2 regions of the Lactiplantibacillus sp. C232 genome follow, and region 1 is predicted to be linked to the other one. Evidence: a T-box and tRNA genes for the amino acid it is inferred to sense, from the RefSeq annotation. Region 1 holds a T-box; the other holds one or more tRNA genes.
The links. The T-box of region 1 lies ahead of leuS (leucine--tRNA ligase). A T-box ahead of a tRNA ligase gene usually reads a tRNA of that ligase, here a tRNA-Leu.
Positions count from the first base shown of each region.

Region 2: it has a tRNA-Leu gene. The T-box ahead of leuS (leucine--tRNA ligase) is inferred to sense a tRNA for this amino acid. The anticodon was not compared.

Region 1 covers NZ_JAMSKZ010000001.1:31,107-36,727, reverse strand. Annotated here, with positions in the region: gene leuS (leucine--tRNA ligase) at 418-2,844, opposite strand; T-box leader at 2,983-3,193, opposite strand; gene MZO41_RS00160 (phosphatase PAP2 family protein) at 3,307-3,990, shown strand; gene mnmM (tRNA 5-(aminomethyl)-2-thiouridylate-methyltransferase MnmM) at 4,020-4,586, shown strand; gene MZO41_RS00150 (hypothetical protein) at 4,682-4,879, opposite strand; gene MZO41_RS00145 (glycosyltransferase family 4 protein) at 4,909-5,621, opposite strand, start outside.
Region 2 covers NZ_JAMSKZ010000016.1:21,387-27,007, reverse strand. Annotated here, with positions in the region: gene MZO41_RS13345 (glycoside hydrolase domain-containing protein) at 1-2,048, shown strand, start outside; gene MZO41_RS13340 (hypothetical protein) at 2,132-2,641, shown strand; gene MZO41_RS13335 (hypothetical protein) at 2,816-3,013, opposite strand; tRNA gene MZO41_RS13330 (tRNA-Leu) at 3,097-3,181, opposite strand; gene thrB (homoserine kinase) at 3,237-4,112, opposite strand; gene MZO41_RS13320 (homoserine dehydrogenase) at 4,121-5,407, opposite strand; gene MZO41_RS13315 (SprT family protein) at 5,473-5,621, opposite strand, start outside.

The DNA of each region.
Region 1 (5,621 bases):
TAAGGTCTTGACAACTGCACCAGCTATTGGCGAACCGTACCGCCGTCCGATACCCTATGGCTGATACAGAAAAAAGGCCAATCCGTACGCTTTACCAGCGGCCACGATGCGGTCTCAAATTCGATTACAGCAGAGTGCCGCCATGATATCCATTTCCGCTGATTAAACCACGTTACTGCTAGTTTTAAGTTAAGCATAGGCGGTTGCACACACTCTGCCCACCAAAAACACGTGTGATTTGTCTCCCAAACCGAACCAGAACGTCCTCAGAATCTTTATTCACTTAACCAAATCAATCGTAACCGCACTAATTAGTTCTGTGAGTAGTTAAAAAATCGTGATAGCAACCAACAATTGTCAGTCACCATCACGATTAATTTAAGCGATATTCATTTAAGTTGATACTGGTCGTGGTACTTAGTTGGCAACCACGTTAACCAGTTTACCAGGAATGGCAATCACTTTACGAACTGTCTTGCCGGCCGTAAATTCCTGGATTTTTTCATCCGCCAGGGCTAGTTTTTCAAGTTCATCCTTGCCCATATCCTTAGCGACTTCGGCGTGCGAGCGAACCTTACCATTAACTTGAAGCACGATTTGGACCGTGTCTTCTACTAACTTAGATTCGTCATACGTTGGCCAAGTGGCGTAGGTGATCGTGTCATCATGGCCTAATAATGACCATAGTTCTTCCGACAAATGTGGTGCAATCGGTGACAGTAACTTCACAAAGCCTTCGATATAAATGATTGGTAAATCGTCGACCTTGTATGCTTCGTTTACGAAGACCATCATTTGTGAAATCGCAATGTTAAAGCGCATAGCTTCATAGTCTTCCGTGACTTTCTTAACGGTTTCGTTGTAGATTTTCGTCAACTTACCATCATTGATAGTCGTGATTCGATCGCGAACACGATTGTTTTCATCGATCATTAAGCGCCAAACCCGTTCGATCCACTTATTGGCACCATGTAACCCATCGGTACTCCACGGAATCGAAGCTTCCAATGGTCCCATGAACATTTCGTATAACCGCAACGTATCGGCACCATATTGGTCAACAATATCATCGGGGTTAACCACGTTCCCCCGCGACTTAGACATCTTTTCGTGATTATCACCCAAAATCATCCCTTGGTTAACTAACTTCTGGAATGGTTCCTTGGTTGGCACAACGCCTAAGTCATATAAGAACTTGTGCCAGAAACGTGCGTAAAGCAGATGTAAGACCGCGTGTTCTGCACCGCCCACGTATAAGTCAACGGGTGACCAGTACTTCAACTTGTCATAATCGGCCAAAGCTTCACGGTTGTGCGGATCAACGTAACGCAAGAAGTACCATGAACTCCCGGCCCATTGTGGCATCGTGTTGGTTTCACGCTTCCCCTTACGACCGTTTTCATCGACGACATTTACCCAGTCGTCGATATTCGCTAACGGGCTTTCACCAGTTCCTGATGGTTCCAGGTTCTTAGTTGCTGGTAACCGCAATGGTAGTTCATCTTCAGGAACCAGCGTCGTTTCGCCGTCTTCCCAGTGAATAACTGGAATCGGTTCGCCCCAGTACCGTTGCCGTGAGAAGATCCAATCACGTAACCGATAGTTGACCTTCTTTTCACCGGCATGGTGTTCACCTAACCAGTCAATCATCTTATCAATAGCTGGTTGCTTAGCTAAACCGTCAACAAAACCTGAGTTGATGTGTTCCCCGTCGCCAGTGTAAGCTTGTTGGTCATAATCATTATCACCCGCAATGACAGGTTTGATTGGCAAATCAAATTTTTGTGCAAATTCAAAGTCCCGATCATCATGAGCAGGCACTGCCATGATGGCCCCAGTTCCATATGAAGCCAGAACATAATCGGCAATCCAGATTGGCAGTTTTTCACCATTAACCGGGTTGATGCCGTAGCTACCAGTGAAGACCCCGGTCTTGTCCTTATTCAAATCAGTCCGTTCAAGGTCTGACTTGCTGGCGATTTTAGCTTTGTATGCTTTGATAGCGTCCGCTTGTTCGGGTGTCGTCAATTGTTCAACTAAGTCGTGTTCAGGTGCCAAGACCATGTAACTTGCGCCAAACAGCGTGTCTGGCCGCGTTGAGAACACTTCAATCTCGGTATCGTCAGGTTGACCAGCAACCTTGAAACGAATGGATGCGCCAACTGAGCGGCCAATCCAGTTACGTTGTTGCTCTTTGATGTTTTCTGGCCAATCAATATCGTCCAGGTCATCAATCAACCGGTCCGCATAGGCCGTGATTTTGAGGCTCCATTGCTTCATTGGCACCCGGTAAACATCATAGCCACCGCGTTCCGTCTTACCATCAACCACTTCTTCGTTAGAAACAACCGTTCCACCCATCATATCAGGAGCCCAGTTGACCAACGTTTCAGATTCGTAAGCCAAGCCCTTCTTATAGAGCTGTTCAAAGATCCACTGCGTCCACTTGTAGTAACTTGGATCAGTCGTATTCACTTCACGGTCCCAGTCATATGAAAAACCTAATGACCGAATCTGACGTTTGAAGTTTTTGATGTTCTTGGCCGTAAAGTCCTTCGGGTTATGCCCCGTCTTGAGCGCATATTGTTCAGCGGGTAAACCGAATGCGTCCCAACCCATTGGATGTAAGACATTGTACCCTTGCATCCGCTTGAACCGTGACATAATATCCGTGGCCGTATACCCTTCAGGATGTCCAACGTGTAATCCTTGACCAGATGGGTATGGGAACATGTCTAAGGCGTAATACTTCTTCTTATCCGTCGTATCTAATGTTTTGAAGGTTTTGTTTTCCTTCCAATAATGTTGCCATTTGCGTTCAATGACTTTATGGTTGTATGCCATAGTAGTGCCCCTTTCTTGCTGCCTTGTATGTAAAAGCTAGCATTGCGACTTTCCAACTGACTATTCAAGATGGCATTTTCATGCTTCAACTCAGTAAAAGCGGTTAAAAAACAAAAAAATCCTATAAGCCAATTAAGCTTATAGGACGAAAACGGGTTCCGCGGTACCACCTATGATTCCACGTTACCGTGGCCTCTTGGGAATCTTAACGCGAAACCACGTCCGTACCTACAATCTTGTTCAGCCGGAAGACTCGAAGGTGAGTTCATGATTGGTGAATCCCCGTTTGCAACTACCACGGAGTTTCTGCAAAACACCAGCCACTACTATTCCTTCTCAGAGTCGTAAAGTTATTGTTTTCATAGTAGCAAACCAGCACGTTTTTTTCAAGGGCCCAAGCCCCGCTGGCGATAAATTTTATCATCGGCATTAATCGGACCCCTGATAAAAAATGCTATAATAATGGCAATAATTTATTTATCGGAGGAATCAGTATTGAAGCAACGATCCTGGCAACGTTCGGACAGTTTGATTCTACTTATATTTATAGGCTGGTTAGGCTGGACGGCCGCGGTATGGCAACGGGCGCCTTGGTTAACACACTTTGATACCACGGTTGCTAATTTTTGGCATCATAGTCCCCAGTGGTTTCAACACGTGATGGTCACGTATACGCAGCTTGGCAATCCCCACACCATCACCATAATCACGTTGATTATCGGCCTGGCACTCTGGCTGGGCCATAACCCACGCGGCGCAGTCTTCTTTTGGGTCACCACCTGGCTGATTGCCGGCTACGGTAATTATCTCATCAAACAGGTCATCATGCGGCCACGGCCAACCGCTTGGCGACTTGTCCAAATTGGGGGGTATAGTTACCCCAGCGGGCACTCGACAACAACGACCGTTCTTATCGGTAGTCTGCTCGTGTTGGCATTTGACTACTGGCACCGCAATGCCTTGACTGGCTGGCTCACTGCCCTCGGCATAACGGCCATCTTGTTAATGATGATCAGCCGGGTCATCGTGGGCGTCCACTATCCCAGCGATACAATCGGTGGCCTTTTACTTGGAAGTGTTTTACTATATATAAGTGCGCGTTTTAGTACGCGTTATCGGCACGGACCGCTTCGATTGCGGCCCTAATTCATGAATTCAACAAGGGGGTAACACTCATTCAACTCAGTTCGGCATTAGCTTATAGCCACGCGCTAATGAACCAAGTCGTCAATCCCGGTGACCATGTGATTGACGCGACGGTTGGCAACGGCCATGATACCGTCTACCTCGCCAAGCTGGTCGGGACTACTGGTCGCGTCGACGGGTTCGACATTCAATCAGCGGCCATTGAAGCGACGACAACTGCCTTAGATAAAGCAGCGCTCACCCATCAAGTCACTCTGTGGCAAACGGGCCATGAACACATCGCAGATAAGATTGCCGCTGATCAACCTATCAAGTGTGCCGTCTTTAACCTGGGCTATTTACCAGGTGGCGATAAACAAATCATTACGAAACCAACGACAACGTTAACGGCCATAAAAGCCATTCAGGAACGCCTCGTCACCAACGGACTCATTATCCTGCTAGTCTATGCTGGTCATCCCGGTGGTGCGACAGAAGCACAAGCCGTTTTGGATTACGTAACGAATTTAGACCAGCATCAATTCCAAGTCCTACAATATCAGTTTATTAATCAAGTCCATGTGCCGCCATATTTGTTGGCCATTCAGAAACGTTAATTTAACGATAAATTAGCCGAAAAGACCTGTCAGACGATTAGCTTCGTCTGACAGGTCTTTTCAATTAGATACTTAACTTAAAAACCAATGGTACCTTACTTCTCCCACGGATACTTACCGTTCTCATCCTTAGGGGTATTACGCATGATCCGCTTAGTTCCCTCGTCCATCTCGTTACGCCGCTTCTTACGATTATGGTGACGAACAATTAGGACAAGACCACCGATGCCACAGTACACGATCATTCGGGTAAACATCTTAACGGTCCCATAAATGGTCATAAGCATTAACATTTTGCGCCCTCCCTTGCCGTCAAATCTACTTAAGCCGTGATCTTAGCAGGCTTAAAGTAATCTAACAATGCTTGCCACTGCTTGAAAACGGCTTCTTCTGAATAACGCTTGGCATTTTCATAGGCCTGAGCACTGTATTGTGCCAGCTGCCCTTGATTCTTCAACAATTCTAAAATCGTTTTGGTCAATTGTTGCACATCGCCGTCTGTCGTTAGGATTCCACTCTTATGATCCTGAATAATATCACTCGGGCCGTACTTCACGTCATTGGCAACCATTGGTAACCCATGGGCTTGAGCTTCTAACAACATCAATGAGAATCCTTCAGCTCGACTTGGCAAAAGTCCTAATTGGGCCCGATTGTAAACGGCATTGACATCCGTGGTATACCCCTTGAACAATACCACATCTTCCAAGTGCGCTGCAGCAACTTGTGCATGTAGTTGCTTTTCAATATCCCCGTTCGCATAACCCCATAATTCCAACTTGGCATCAGGAAACTGCTTGTGAACTTCAACAAAGGCTTCGATTGAATGATTCTGTTGCTTTTCAGGTGCCAGCCGCGCAACTTGCACGACGAGGTCTTTTTGTCGTTGGTCAAACTTCACCGGCGCGGCTTTTAACGTAGCATTATCAACATAGCCAACCGGAATAGTGAACGCTGGAATATCCTTACCAAAGCGGGCTTCCACGTCCTTAGTTTGTTCCGGTGTCGCAGAAATGACCGCGTCCCAAGCCGCCC
Region 2 (5,621 bases), on a different contig from region 1:
ATTTAGTAGATAACTTTGGTCCCACAACTGCTAAGCTTTTTGATGAAATTGCTGATGATATTGTACCTGGTTACTCAGGTAATATTACATACATCATCCAAGGTGGTTTTTGGTGTAAGGGTATCGATCCCGCCGCCTTTGATGGGAAGTTTACTAGCGATACTGCTTCTGCCGTCACAACGATGAAAGAATACGCCGGATTGAGTGATACTTCCGGGACCCTGGACTCACAGTTCATGGCCGCACTGCTCAATATGAGTGCATTCACCTTAGTAGCTAATGGCTATGAAAAGATTCGTACGATGCAGCAACAATTAAATCATGACTATCTGGCTTATACTGGCATTCTACCCTGTGATGGCGTATACCAGCGTGACACAAATACCGCTTTGATTTATGCTTTACAGGCCGAAGAAGGACTTGATACGGATACCGCATCAGGAACTTATGGGCCAATGACCCAAGAGTTGACTCCAACTGTTTCAACTGGTGATGATAATAATTTTGTCCGTATATTGCAATGGGGCCTTTACGTAAATAACCAAGCGTATACGGGTGCTTTTGACGGCAGCTATACTTTAGACGTGTCAAGTTCAGTAGCAACTTTTGAGAGTGATATGGCCCTTCCAGAAACATCTGGCGTATCGGCAGGTTTAGATGTCTTCATGAGTCTCTTAACTTCCGCTGGTAATCCTGACCGCGACGCTGTGGCTTGCGACACCTCGCATCAAATAGATGCGAATGAGGCCGCGGCACTCAACTCCGCTGGTTACAAATATGTTGGTCGTTATCTAACTGGTACTGCCGGTACTGGGAGTAGTGAAGTTGATAAAAATTTAACCACCAGTGAAATCAGTATTCTAACTAATGCTGGTCTAAAGATCTTCCCAATCTATCAAGATGGCGCATCCGATGATGAAGATTACTTTACCCAGACCAAGGGTAGCAGTGATGGCCGTAAAGCTGGTTTAGCCGCCATGCAATTAGGCTTTCCTGACGATACGATTATCTACTTCGCTGTAGACGTCGATATTCAGGATGGTGACATAGCAGGCACGGTCGAACCATACTTTACAGGTGTTGCCAGCGGGATCAATAGTTTCGGTTTTAAAGTCGGTATTTACGCTACCCGAAATGTTGCCAACACGATTATTACGGATGGGTTGGCCGACAAAGCGTTCGTTTCCGACATGTCTACTGGATTTTCTGGCAATCTCGGTTTCCCAATGCCGAGCGAATGGTCTTTTGATCAGTTCAATGAAGTCGCTTTTGACGACTTCTACATCGATAAGGTCGCCTCTAACAGTAGTCGTTCGACAGCTGTTGATGATTTTTCAGCTGGTAGCAGCGTTGGAGGTAGCGATGATTTAGCTAAAATAAATGAAATTATTCAAAACCTGAGTGAAACTGATAGTATTTTTTCATTCGTAAAAGATATAACTATTGAAGCAACCAGTAAAACTTACAAAGTTGAAACTCCTGCTGTGGATCTATCTTTAACAGTTGACCTGGAAGGCAATATTAGTGATGACGATGGTGACACTTCAATTAATTATAATATTAATGATGGTTCCGTTCATTTGGCATTAGATGATGAAATCTCGCAAATCATTGCTGAAAACACAGCTGGATTTACTGATACAACGGTGACCGCTTCATTGGATGGAATAGCTTCAGTAATAAAGGATGGTGACATCAAGACTGGTATGTCTGTTAAAGCAACCGGTACATCTATCACATTTAAGGTCGATTCTACATTTGAACATGAATCAACAAATGGTAAAACCTACGAGATAGCGTATGAAATTACTTTGGTAGCAGAGTTCCATTCAATTATCAGTCCTTTACCAGCTTGGGTCACCGCTGTACAAGCGGATGAACACAACACCTCAGTGGAGGATGCAAAAGCAAATGCACCTGAAATCACAACTGTGTTACTGCGTGTTGGTACTGCCGCAGTTGTTGCTCTCGCAATAACTGGTTTAATAATGACAGCCACATTTTTACCGTCGATTATCCCCGGATTAATTACCTTAGCTGCTGCGTAATAATGTAAAATGCTATATGGTTAGACAAAACGATTGGAGTCATCCGATCGTTTTTTATATAAAAATTAGGAGTGGTAAATAATATGGACACAACACAATTTTTATTTTTTGTATGGATTATGTTTTTGGCAATTTTCATTCTGAGCTTGCTCTTTGCACTCTTTACACCAAAGGCATTCACTTACACATCACAAAATCCAAAATCTAAACAACTAATCCGTAAGATACTGATAACTAAACCAATTAGAGAATATCGGCGACAGTTAAAAATAAGTATCCTCTTTAGTACGCTGGGACTAATAGTAATGTGGATTGGAATTATTTTATTTGCGTTCAAGTTTGTGATTGTCTCACTTTTTTTACTTGCCATTGCATCAGCATCATATATTTTTATCGGGGTTGTCACTCCTTACTATGAATATAAGTACTGGTCAAGAGCAGAAAAAAAAGAATTTGGGACGCTGCCACATAAATCCTTTATAAAATTAATGACATGTCGAACAATATGTACGATAACTTTGACTCTTTTATTTTTACTACCAGCAATTTTCAACTCTGAATTTTATGATATCTTATTTAACATTTTTTCTTAAATCAAACTATTCCGGAGCCGAACAAATGCACAATTAAGGTCGATTCTACGTTTGAACATGAATCAACAAATGGTAAAACCTACGAGATAGCGTATGAAGTTACTTTGGTAGCAGAGTTCCATTCAATTCCTTTACCAGCTTGGGTCACCGCAGTACCAGCGGATGCCTTTTTGACTATGCTGCTAATTGATAAACGCCGCGGGTTACATGATCAAAATAATCTGATTGTTGCAAAGTCTGGCGAATCTTAGCTTGCCAATTACGATTATTGTTAGCCTTACGACAACCATCGAGTAGTTGATAAATAGCGTTTAAATCTGTAGCTCCGCCTAGAGTTTCAAGCGCTACTTTTACGAGGCGCGCCCAGGTCACACGGAAAAGTTGACAGAGAATCAATAAAAAAGCCGATATATCAACGATTTCTCGTATCAATATCGGCTATTCTGTATATAAAATGCGGCCAAGAAGATTCGAACTTCCACCGGGTTAACCCCGACAAGATCCTTAATCTTGCGCGTCTGCCAATTCCGCCATGGCCGCATCACAACTCACAAAAAATATCATAACAAAATTTTGCGAGTCTGACAAGCTTATTTTAAGATTTTTGTACTTTTACACCAGTTGCATCCATTGGCAATAAGAATAATTGGCCGGTGAGTGTTGTATCTTGGCTCAATTGTGCCTGCAACGTAGCGAGTTGACCGTAATCACCCAAAGTAATCACCGTCGGCCCAGCACCACTCAAATAAGTCCCCGTTAATCCCAGAGCGTGGGCATGGTCTCTAACCGTTTGTAGTGCCGGCACTAACTTAGCCCGATACTGTTCATGGAACTGGTCCTGTTCTAGCAGCGGTAACGCCACGTCCCAATTTTGAGTTGCTAGAGCAGCCACTAACGTATTCGCCACACTACTACCAGTAACGGCTTGGTGGTACGCCAATTCAGTTGGCAAGGCTTGGCGACTGGCGGTCGTCAATAACGGTTCGTTAGGCACGTAGACACTTGCAAAAAGCATCGGTAACGGTAACTTCACCGCACGGACGCGTTCATCAGTGTTCGTCGCCACAACCAAGCCTCCTAATAGGGCTGGTGCAACGTTATCTGGATGACCCTCCAGTTGAGTGGCAACTTCCAGTAGCTCAGCAGAAGAGCGCGTTGCGCCGGTCAATTCGTTTGCCAGCACTAAGCCGGCTACGATGGCCGTCGAGCTACTACCCAATCCGCGCGCTAACGGGATTTTTGAAGCCATCTGTAAATGCTGTGGTTGTAAATCTGGTACCAAATGCAACGCCGTTTTAATAATTAAGTTGCGTTCATCCGTCGGCACATCCGCCCCAAAGGGATGGTCAATCTGCCAATGGTCACTAGGTTGCAACACTTGTAGCGTTAATTGCATGTCTAGCGCCAGACCGATTGAATCAAAACCGGGACCAAGATTAGCGGAAGTCGCCGGAACCGAAATCGTTAACATGTCCTCACCTACGCATTCTTTAAAACTTTATAACTCGCTAATAGTTGCATATTCTCTTGTTCACCGATTTCACGAGTGATATCTGCTAACTGTTGATCATTCATGGCATGGGTAATGATCACAACACGAGCGTTGCCGTCACCTAATTGATTTTGAATGATTCGACTAAATGAAACTTCTGCGCGGGTCATAATCGCCGTCAATTTCATCATCATCCCCGGCACATCACGCATCTTCAAGGCAATAAAGTGAGGATACACAACATCTTCAGGCGTTGCTAAGACTGTCTCCTGGCGATAAGAGTTAAACGTGTTGCCAGTCGTATTCAACGCAATATTTTTCGCAACCGTTGTAATATCACTCAGCACACTGTTGGCGGTCGGGAGTTCTCCAGCGCCGGGACCGTAAAACATCGTGTTCCCCACAGCCGTTCCCGTTACCATTACAGCATTATTCTCATTTTGCACCGTGGCAAGTGGATGCTGATCAGAAACGAGCACAGGCCCGACTGAGACCGCAATGCGATCGTCAATTTCTTCCGCAATCCCGAGTAATTTAATTGTATACCCAAGCTGGTGAGCTTCCGCAATATCCTCTGGGCTGATTTTCGTAATTCCCTGAACTTGAACGTGGTCGAGGGAAAGACTCATCCCAAAGGCAAACTGCGTTAAAATAATCATCTTGAACGCCGCATCAAGGCCTTCGACATCATTAGTGGGATCACTTTCGGCAAACCCCAAGTCTTGTGCTGAGCTCAAGGCTTGATCATACGACCAATGCTTAGTCAGCATCTGCGTCATGATGTAATTAGTGGTCCCGTTGACGATTCCCATGACCCGTTGAATCCGGTCAGCGGCGAAACTATTATCAATCGTCCGTAAAATTGGAATCCCACCAGCAACACTAGCTTCATAGAACAGGTCACGATGATTTTCACGAGCAATCTGAACCAACTCCCGGCCATATTGCGCAATCAAGTCCTTATTGGCCGTCACCACGTGTTTGCCAGCTTGCAAGGCTTGCGTAATATATTCCTTCGCCGGATGAATTGAACCCATCACTTCGACCATAATTTGAATGGACGGATCATCAAGCAGGGTCGCGATTTGGTCGGTCATCTGAACGTCCCCCAAATCAACTTGTTCGTGCTTTTTCAAGTTGTGGACAACTACGCAGGCTAGTTCCAACTTACGACCGGTAATTTCTGAAATCTTTTCCTGATGCGCTTGAAGCATTTTTACAACGCCGGTCCCGACTGTGCCTAGTCCGACCACACCAATTTTAATCGTTTCCATCTTAATCCCTCCATATCAATAGTTAAGCTAATTCTATCGGAAGCGTACCACTTTAGCAAACCTTTTCAGACTAATTTAATTGGCCCCTGACAACGACCACACGTATAGCGGCGAGTGTCCATGCGGCGCTTGCGGTAATACCGCTGGCCACACCGTTGGCATTCATAAATATACCGATACGGCCGGGCCGTCGCCTGCTTCGGCGCTGGTGCAT